DNA from 3 places in the Herbiconiux sp. A18JL235 genome. Region 1 is predicted to be linked to each of the others. Evidence: predicted binding sites of a transcription regulator. Region 1 holds the regulator's gene; each other region holds the start of a gene.
The links. The regulator HrcA, encoded in region 1, represses chaperone genes, less so after heat shock. The targets are predictions, from matches to a motif close to TTNGCACTCGNNNNNNNCGAGTGCNAA.

Region 2: a site for HrcA is predicted at 1,675-1,701, ahead of groL (chaperonin GroEL). Genes of this name have one in related genera too.
Region 3: a site for HrcA is predicted at 1,512-1,538, ahead of groES (co-chaperone GroES). Genes of this name have one in related genera too.

Annotation. Positions count from the first base shown of each region.
Region 1 is NZ_CP162511.1:2,794,554-2,797,822, reverse strand. It holds gene hemW (radical SAM family heme chaperone HemW) at 1-441, shown strand, start outside; gene ABFY20_RS13095 (DUF4870 domain-containing protein) at 689-1,207, opposite strand; gene hrcA (heat-inducible transcriptional repressor HrcA) at 1,417-2,451, shown strand; gene dnaJ (molecular chaperone DnaJ) at 2,529-3,269, shown strand, end outside.
Region 2 is NZ_CP162511.1:3,377,513-3,380,781, reverse strand. It holds gene ABFY20_RS15800 (LytR C-terminal domain-containing protein) at 1-59, shown strand, start outside; gene ABFY20_RS15795 (cold-shock protein) at 256-459, shown strand; gene ABFY20_RS15790 (DUF3048 domain-containing protein) at 492-1,628, shown strand; gene groL (chaperonin GroEL) at 1,746-3,269, shown strand, end outside.
Region 3 is NZ_CP162511.1:3,491,137-3,494,405, forward strand. It holds gene ABFY20_RS16325 (ABC transporter substrate-binding protein) at 1-19, opposite strand, end outside; gene rarD (EamA family transporter RarD) at 40-966, opposite strand; gene groES (co-chaperone GroES) at 1,132-1,428, opposite strand; gene ABFY20_RS16340 (SAM-dependent methyltransferase) at 1,569-2,765, shown strand; gene ABFY20_RS16345 (DUF4190 domain-containing protein) at 2,830-3,269, opposite strand, start outside.

The sequences.
Region 1 (3,269 bases):
CTCGCCGACGCCGGATTCCAGTGGTACGAGGTCAGCAACTGGGCCCGCACCCCCGACCAGCGCTCGCGACACAACCTCGGCTACTGGCTCGGCCACGACTGGTGGGGCATCGGCCCCGGATCGCACAGCTACGTCGGCGACACCCGGTGGTGGAACGTGAAGCACCCCGCCGCCTACGCCCAGCGCATCGCCGCGGGGGAGTCGCCGGCGGCAGGGCGCGAGACCATCGACGCTGAGACGCGCGAGCTCGAGCGCATCCTGCTGCTGGCGCGCGTGCGCGACGGCCTCGGGCTGCGCTCGCTCGCCCCCGAGTTCCGGCAGGAGGTGGCCGGGCTCATCGCCGACGGCCTCGTCGACGGGCCGGCAGCGCTCCGCGGCTCCCTCGTGCTCACCCTCTCGGGCCGCCTCCTCGCCGACGCCGTCGTGCGCCGCCTCACCTGAGGCAGACCCCCAGCGTCTCCGCCAGATGCGTCGTCGCGCGCATCCGCCTCAGCGCATCCGCCGGTCTTCGGCCCGCGCATCCGCATCAGCCCATCCGCACCCGCCCATCCGCACCGGCACCAGCGCCTCCGCCACACCCGCATACCGGCGTACCCTCCCGCAACGCACGACGTCGCGGCCACCTCGCCCGTGAGGGCGGAGGTGACCGCGACGTCGAGGGATGCCCGGGCAGAACCGCCCGAGGCGACTACTTGATGAAGCGGAAGTTGAAGAAGTAGCGGTAGGTGCCGCCGGCGTTGACCTTCACACCCGCGATGATCGCGAAGATGAGGCCGACGATCTGCACGGCCCAGGCCAGGAAGTAGAACAGGAAGCCGATGAAGATGAACGCCGTGATGGTGCCGAGGATGTAGAGGCCCACGACGAAGATGGCGACCGTGATCTGGAAGTTCAGCGACTCCTTGGCCTCCTGGTTGGTGAGGGGGCCGCGGTCTTTGAAGACCAGCCAGATGATGAGCGGCGGAATCCAGCCCAGGATGCCACCGAGCTGCCCGAGGAAGGCCCACTGCTTGTCTTCGGCCGGGCTGAGCGGCGCCGCGGCGGGCGGGCCCTGGTAGCCGGGCTGCTGCTGGTAGCCCGAGCCCGGGGGCGGAGCCTGGTAGCCGGGGGGCGGAGCCTGGTAGCCGGGAGGAGGCGTCTGCCCGGCGGGCGGAGTGGGCTGGCCGGCGGCCGGGTCGTACGGCGGTGTTGCGTTGGGGTCAGTCATGGTCTCGCGCCTTTCAGACGGGGAAGCCGTTCAGGGATACGGTGTCGGAGGAACCGGTCCGTGTACGGGCTCGTACACAGAGACAAGATAGCGCCGACCCCCACCCGCAGCAACGATTTCGGCCTCGGGTGTCACGAACCCACTGTCAGGGATGCGAGATATGATTGGCACTCTGAATGTGTGAGTGCCAGCGAGAGGACGGTGTCGCCATGGTCTCCGAACGCAGTCTCGAGGTTCTGCGCGTCATCGTGCAGGACTACGTGGCCTCGCGCGAGCCGGTGGGGTCGAAGAGCATCGCCGAGCGCCACTCCTTCGGGGTGTCGGCCGCCACGATCCGCAACGACATGGCCCTCCTCGAGGAGGAGGAGCTGATCACCGCTCCGCACACTTCGAGCGGCAGGGTGCCGACCGACAAGGGCTACCGCCTCTTCGTCGACCACCTCTCCGAGGTGCGTCCGCTCACGCAGGCGCAGCGGCACGCCATCGAGACCTTCCTCGGCTCCTCGGTCGACGTCGACGACGTGCTCGCCCGCACGGTGCGTCTGCTCTCCCAGCTCACCCACCAGGTCGCCCTGGTGCAGTACCCCTCGCGCTCGCAGGCGCGAGTGCGCCACGTCGAGCTGGTGGCGCTCGCCACCCGGCGTCTCATGACCGTCGTCATCACCGACACCGGCCACGTCGACCAGCGCATCGTCGAGGTGCCCGCCGACCTCGACGACGCGTTCATCGCCGAGCTGAGGCAGCGGTTCAACGAGACGCTCTCGGGCCTCGGTCTCCTCGAAGCGGCCGCAGCGCTGCCCGGCGCGGTCGACCGCTTCGCCCCCGACCGGGCACCCACGGCGACCGTGGTCGCGGCGACGCTGCAGGAGCAGGTGACGGCGAACCGGCAGGAGAAGCTGCTGATCGCGGGGGCCGCGAACCTGGTGCGCACGGAAGACGACTTCCACGGCAGCATCCTGCCGGTGCTCGAGGCCGTGGAGGAGCAGGTGGTGCTGCTTCGCCTGTTCAGCGAGATGGAGGCCGATCAGCGCGGCATCTCGGTCTCGATCGGCCGCGAGAACGAATCGTTCGGCCTCGGCGAGACCTCGGTGCTCGCGAGCGGTTACACCGGCATCGGCACGGCCGTGGCACGCCTCGGCGTTCTCGGCCCCACCCGCATGGACTACTCGAGCAACATCTCCGCGGTGCGCGCCGTGGCCCGCTACCTCTCCCGCACCCTCGGGGAGGCGGGCGCGCAGGGCTGAGCGCCCCGCGCATCCGTTCGCGCCTCCCGACCCGAAGACTTTCCGACCCACGACCGATACCGAAGGAGAAGCCCCTGGTGGCTGACCACTACGACGTGCTCGGGGTGTCGCGCGAAGCGACGCCCGAGGAGATCAAGAAGGCCTACCGTCGGCTGGCGCGCGAACTGCACCCCGACGTGAACCCGAGCCCGGATGCTCAGGAGAAGTTCAAGCAGGTCACCCACGCCTACGACGTGCTGAGCGATCCCGGCCAGCGCCGCGACTACGACCGCGGCCCCCAGCCCGGCTTCGGCGGGGGCGGCGCCCAGGGCTTCGGCGGCTTCGGCGACATCTTCGAGACCTTCTTCGGCGGGCAGGGCGGCGGCTCGCGCGGCCCGAAGTCGCGGGCCGAGCGTGGGCAGGACGCCCTGCTCCGCGTCGAGGTCGACCTCGGCGAAGTGGTCTTCGGCACGCACCGCGACCTCGAAGTCGACACGGCAGTGCTCTGCGAGACCTGCAACGGCTCCTGCTGCCAACCCGGCACGAGTCCGGTCACCTGCGACATCTGCCACGGCTCGGGGTCGATCCAGCGCACCGTGCGGTCGCTTCTCGGCAACGTGGTCACGAGCGCCCCGTGCGGCACCTGCCGCGGATACGGCACGATCATCCCGAACCCGTGCCACACCTGCCAGGGCCAGGGCCGCGTGCGCGCGCGCCGAACCATCCCCATCGACATCCCCGCGGGCGTCGACACAGGCCTCCGCCTGCAGCTGCCGGGTCATGGCGAGGTGGGGCCCGCGGGCGGCCCGCAGGGCGACATCTACCTCGAGATCAAGGTG
Region 2 (3,269 bases), 580 kb from region 1:
CCGCCGAGGAGGCCCCGGCTGACGCTCCCATCGACGAAGGCACCGGTGTCGAGGGCTGACCTCTCTCCACCCCTCTTGCTCCACCCCTCGCCGCGGCGATTTATTACGCGCGTGTTTCCGTCGTGTTGAGTTGCGGCAACGATGTGGCGAATTCGCGCATCCGCCCGTCACGGGCCGTTTCCGCTCGATTAGTATCTGGAAAACAGTCGTGGCAACCACGTCACTTCTGCGGAAACACAGCACTTGGGAGTAACAATGGCGAACGGAACCGTCAAGTGGTTCAACGCTGAGAAGGGCTACGGCTTCATCACGGTCGACGGGGGCGGACAGGACGTGTTCGTCCACTACTCGGCGATCGACATGGCCGGGTACAAGGTCCTCGAAGAGGGTCAGCAGGTCGTGTTCGAGGTCGGCACCGGGGCCAAGGGTCCGCAGGCCGAATCGGTGCGCCTGGCCTGAGCCCCAGGCGCTGTCGACTGTAGTCTTTCGGGGTGACGACACGACCCCGTAAGGCGCTTCGCGCAGGCGGTCTCGCCGCGGTTCTGCTCGCCGCCGGCACCCTGGCAGGTTGTGTCTTCGACGCGGCCGCTCCGCCGCCGGCGGTGACGCCCACCGGTGCGTTCGACGCCGACTACAGCGAGCCCGTTCCCCGGGTTCCGGCTCCCCTGCGCGGCACGCTGGTCGAGCCGGGCAGCCTCCAGAACCCGTCGCTCGCGGCGAAGATCGACAATCACGAAGACGCACGCCCGCAGATCGGGCTCGAACGGGCCGACCTCGTGTTCGAAGAGCTCGTCGAAGGCGGACTCACCCGCTATGTGGCGGTGTGGCAGTCCGATGTGCCCGAGCTCATCGGGCCGGTGCGCTCCATCCGCCCGATGGACCCCGACATCATCTCACCGCTCGGCGGCATCGTCGCCTACTCGGGCGGTCAGGAGCAGTTCGTCGACCTGATGCTCAGGGCGCCGGTCTACAACGCCGTCCACGGCGAGGCCGACACCGAGGAGACGTTCTACCGCATCGACGGGTACGACAGCCCCCACGACGTCGTGGTGAAGGCCTCCGAGCTGGTCTCCGAGCACGCCGATCTCGCGCCCCCTGCACAGCAGTTCGCCTACTCGGCCGACGTGCTCTCCTCCACGGCGGCCGTCGACGGCGAGCCGACCGCGACCCTGTCGCTGGTGTTCTCCGACTCACGCTTCCCGTCGTGGCAGTGGGACGAGGCGTCGGTCTCCTTCCTGCGCTCGCAGGAGGGTGCACCCGACCTCGGGTCGACCGGGGCGCAGCTGTCGGCGACCAACGTCGTGAGCCTCCTCGTCGACGAGGTGTACGACTACGACGAGGAGGTGCCGCGCGCCGTGCTCGTCGCCTCGGGCGAGGGCTGGGCCTCCACCGGGGGCAAGACCGTGCACCTGCGCTGGTCGAAGGACGACGCGGCCTCGCCCATCCGCCTCGTCGACGACGCCGGGGCGACGATCAGGCTGGCTCCCGGCAGCACCTGGATCGAGCTCGTGCCTCGTGAGACGAGAAGCGTCACCGTGACGGCGCCCGTGCCCGCCCCTGTGCCCGGGGGCGATCCCGCGCCCGAGGAGCCCGGCGACGCCGGTGACCTCGGTGACCCCGTCGGCTGAGGCGTCACGTCACTTGCACTCGGCATCCCTGAGTGCCAGTATTGCTTTAGCACTCGTGAACTCTGAGTGCTAACACACCTGAATCTTTGATGACGTCCAGGAGGGCGAGAAACACACATGGCAAAGATCATTGCTTTCGATGAAGAGGCCCGTCGCGGTCTCGAGCGCGGCCTCAACACGCTCGCCGACGCGGTCAAGGTGACCCTCGGCCCGCGCGGCCGCAACGTCGTGCTCGAGAAGAAGTGGGGCGCCCCCACGATCACCAACGACGGCGTGTCCATCGCCAAGGAGATCGAGCTCGACGACCCCTACGAGAAGATCGGTGCCGAGCTCGTCAAGGAGGTCGCCAAGAAGACCGACGACGTCGCGGGCGACGGCACCACCACCGCCACCGTTCTCGCGCAGGCGCTCGTCAAGGAGGGCCTCCGCAACGTGGCCGCCGGCGCCGACCCCATCAGCCTCAAGAAGGGCATCGAGAAGGCCGTCGCCGCCGTCTCGGCCGAGCTGATCAAGAACGCCAAGGAGATCGAGACCAAGGACGAGATCGCGGCCACCGCATCCATCTCCGCGGCCGACCCCGAGATCGGCGCCATCATCGCCGAGGCCATCGACAAGGTGGGCAAGGAGGGTGTCGTCACGGTCGAGGAGTCGAACACCTTCGGCACCGAGCTCGAGCTCACCGAGGGTATGCGCTTCGACAAGGGTTACCTGTCGGCCTACTTCGTCACCGACCCCGAGCGTCAGGAAGCGGTCTTCGAAGACCCCTACATCCTGATCGTCAACTCGAAGGTCTCGAACATCAAAGACCTGCTGCCCATTGTCGACAAGGTCATCCAGACCGGCAAGCAGCTCCTCATCATCGCTGAGGACGTCGACGGCGAGGCCCTGGCCACGCTCGTCGTGAACAAGATCCGTGGCATCTTCAAGTCGGTCGCCGTCAAGGCTCCCGGCTTCGGCGACCGTCGCAAGGCCCAGCTGCAGGACATCGCGATCCTCACCGGTGGTCAGGTCATCTCCGAGGAGGTCGGCCTCAAGCTCGAGAACGTCACCCTCGACCTGCTCGGTCAGGCCCGCAAGGTCGTCATCACGAAGGACGAGACCACCATCGTCGAGGGTGCCGGCGACGCCGAGGCCATCGCCGGTCGCGTCGCGCAGATCCGCGCCGAGATCGAGAACACCGACAGCGACTACGACCGCGAGAAGCTCCAGGAGCGCCTCGCGAAGCTCGCCGGCGGTGTGGCGGTCATCAAGGCCGGTGCAGCCACCGAGGTCGAGCTCAAGGAGCGCAAGCACCGCATCGAAGACGCCGTGCGCAACGCCAAGGCTGCCGTAGAGGAGGGCATCGTCGCCGGTGGTGGCGTTGCCCTCATCCAGGCCGGCAAGACCGCGTTCGAGGGTCTGTCGCTCGAGGGCGACGAGGCAACCGGTGCGAACATCGTGCGCGTCGCGATCGAGGCACCGCTGAAGCAGATCGCCTTCAACGCCGGCCAGGAGCCCGGTGTCGTCGCCGCCCGCGTGCGCGACCTCGAGTCGGGCTGGGGCCTCAACGCCGCCACCGGCGAGTACGTCGACCTGCTGGCCGCCGGCATCATCGACCCCGCCAAGGTGACCCGCTCGGCGCTGCAGAACGCCGCGTCGATC
Region 3 (3,269 bases), 700 kb from region 1:
TCAGGGCTTCTCGGGTCATGCTCGAATCAGCCTAATCGCTCAGATCGGTTGCTCCACGGCGTCGGGGCGCGAGGTGCGCGCGGCCCGCACCATGTCGATGACGAGCAGGACGACCGCGACCCAGACGACGCCGAAGCCGACCCAGCGCGCGACGGGCATCGGCTCCTGAAGCAGAAAGACGCCGATCGCGAACTGCAGCACCGGGGCGATGAACTGGGTGAGGCCCACGACCACGAGGGGAAGGCGTCTGGTGGCGGAGGCGAACAGGAGCAGCGGAACCGCCGTGGCGACGCCTGAGGAGACCAGGACGGCCATGTGCAGCCACCCATGGGCGCCGAAGGCGAGCCCACCGACCTGGCCCACGACGACGAGCACCACCACGGCCACCGGAGTGAGCCACGCGGTCTCGAGGGTGAGCCCGCTCACGGCGTCGATGCGGGGGCCCACGTGCTTCTTCACCAGCCCGTAGAGCCCGAACGAGCCCGCCAGCACGAGCGCGATCCACGGCACCGAGCCGTGTGCGACGGCCAGCACGAGAATGGCGACGACGCTCACCGATACGGCCGCCCACTGCAGCGGGCGCAGTCGCTCGCGCAGCACCACCACTCCGAGCAGCACCGTGACGATGGGGTTGATGAAGTAACCGAGAGAGCTCTCCACCACCTGGCCGCTCAGGGTGGCGAGGATGTAGGTCTGCCAGTTCACGTAGATCAGGGCGCCGGCGAGCCCCATCACGAGAAGGAGCCTCGGCTGCCGAACGATGCCCGCGAGGGTGCCCCACCCCCGGGTCACGGTGAGCAGCACGGCGCAGAAGACGAGGGAGAACAGGATGCGCCAGGCCACTACCTCGAAGGCCCCGGCGGGCCGCATGAGCAGGAAGTAGAGCGGGAACACTCCCCACAGTACGTAGGCGCCGAGAGCGTAGAGCAGCCCCGACCGGGCGCGTTCCGCATCCGTCCCGCCGATCGAGAGACGGTCGGGCGGGGCGGGCTGGGTCACCGCGTCACTCTACTCCGCCGCGAACCCGCCGCCTCCGCCGCGCACACGCCGCCGGAATGCGTGTGCCCGCCGCAACGCAGAAGAACCCGGGCGGCCGAGGCCGTCCGGGTTCTTCCTACGAGAGGTGGTGCGTCAGCGCACGACGACCGCGAGCACGTCGCGGGCCGAGAGCACGAGGAAGTCTTCCCCGCCGTACTTGACCTCGGTTCCGCCGTACTTGGAGTAGATGACCTTGTCGCCCACGGCGACGTCGAGCGGCACGCGGTTGCCGTTGTCGTCGATGCGGCCGGGGCCCACGGCCACGACCTCGCCCTCCTGGGGCTTCTCCTTGGCGGTGTCAGGGATGACGAGACCGGAAGCAGTGGTCTGCTCAGCTTCGACCTGCTTGATGACGATGCGATCCTCGAGCGGCTTGATGGAGACCGACACGGTTGACCTCTTCTTTCTCAGTTACAAAACGTCTGGGTTAGCACCCGCGATTGGAGAGTGCTAATGCGAGTTTAGAGGCACTGTTGGCACTCGCGCAACGTGAGTGCCAGACAATCGACGTGCCTTGATACGGTTGCCGGATGGACACGGCGGAGCTCGCACGGCTGCTCACCCCCGACGGGCTGAGGCTGCTCGACTCCCTTCCCGGCTACACCGTGGGAGGCGGCTCCGCGCAGGTCTCCGCCCTCCGGAAGGCGGGTCATCCGCCCGAGCTGGTGGCTGCGGTGCTCACCCAGTCGCGGTTGCGCGAGAAGGCTGCGGCGAAGTTCGGGCCGTTCGCCCACCGCCTGCTCTACACCCCGGCCGGGCTCGAGCAGGCGACTCGACTGCGGGTCGCCGCTGTGCACGCGGGCCGGTACCGGGATGCCGGGCTCACGAGGGTGGCCGACCTCGGCTGCGGCCTCGGAACCGATGCCCTGGCGCTCGCGGCCCTCGGCATCTCGGTGACGGGTGTCGAACGCGACGAGGTCACCGCAGCATTGGCGAGCTACAACCTCGCCGCCTTCGAGGGCACCGAGGTGGTGCTCGGAGACGCCGAGACCACCGACCTCACGGGCTTCGACGGCGTCTACCTCGACCCGGCCCGTCGCACCTCGGGCACCTCGAACACGAGCCGCATCACCCGGCCCGACGACTATTCCCCCTCGCTCGAGTTCGCTTTCTCCCTCGCCGAGCGCCTCCCCACCGGTGTGAAGCTCGGCCCCGGTCTCGATCGGGGGCTCATCCCCGCGACCGCGGAGGCGCAGTGGGTGTCGGTCGACGGCCAGCTCGTCGAGATGGGTCTGTGGTTCGGCGCTCTGGCCCGCGACGAGGTGCGGCGCTCCGCCCTCGTGCTCTCCGCCGACGGCGCCGCGGAGCTCTCCGCGCCGGCCGACAGCCCCGACGCCGAGGTTCGCGAACTCGGTTCCCACCTCTACGAGCCCGACGGTGCGCTCATCCGGGCGCGCCTGCTCGGCGAACTCGCCGAGCGTCTGGGCGCGGGAATGCTCTCACCGGGAATCGCCTACCTCACGGGCGACGAGCTCGTGCCGACCCCCTTCGCGACGGCGTTCCGAGTGCTCGAGGTGCTTCCCGCCTCCGAGGCGGCGCTCAAGAAGGAGCTGAAGAAGCGCGACATCGGCACCCTCGAGATCAAGAAGCGCGGAACCGACGTCGACCCCGCGGCGTTGCGCCGCCGTCTCGCCCTCAAGGGCTCGATGTCGGCCACAGTGGTGCTCACGCGTCTGGAGGGCGCCCACCGCGCCCTGTTGGTCGAACGGATACCGACCACCCCGTGACGACGAAGGCCGCCGGCGCGGATGGCGCGCATCCGTTCGCCGACGGCCCGAAGCCGCGCTGCGCTCAGTAGCTGTAGTAGGTGCCCGTTCCCGCTACCGCGAAGATGAAGATGAAGAACACGATGTAGGCGATGACCGCCAGCAGACCGAGGCCGGTGAACACGTACGACAGGATGAGGCCTGCCTTCGCGAGGCCACGGCCCGACTCGCCCGTGCGGTCGATCTGCTTGAGGGCGATGTGCCCCGTCACGATTCCCGCGACGGAGAACAGGAACGCCAGGATGATCGTGACGATCGCCAGGGTGTTGGTGGGCGGGGCCGCGGGAGCCTGGTAGCCGTAGTACGGCTGCTGGGCGGGGGGCTGCTGTCCGTAACCGCCTCCCTGAGGGGGCTGCTGCCCGTACCCGGGGTGCTGCGCCGGGGCCGACTGCGGCGGCGCGGTCTGCGGCTGGTAGGCCGGAGCCGGCGGCGGCGTGTACGACGGCGCCGGAGGCTGCTGGTAAC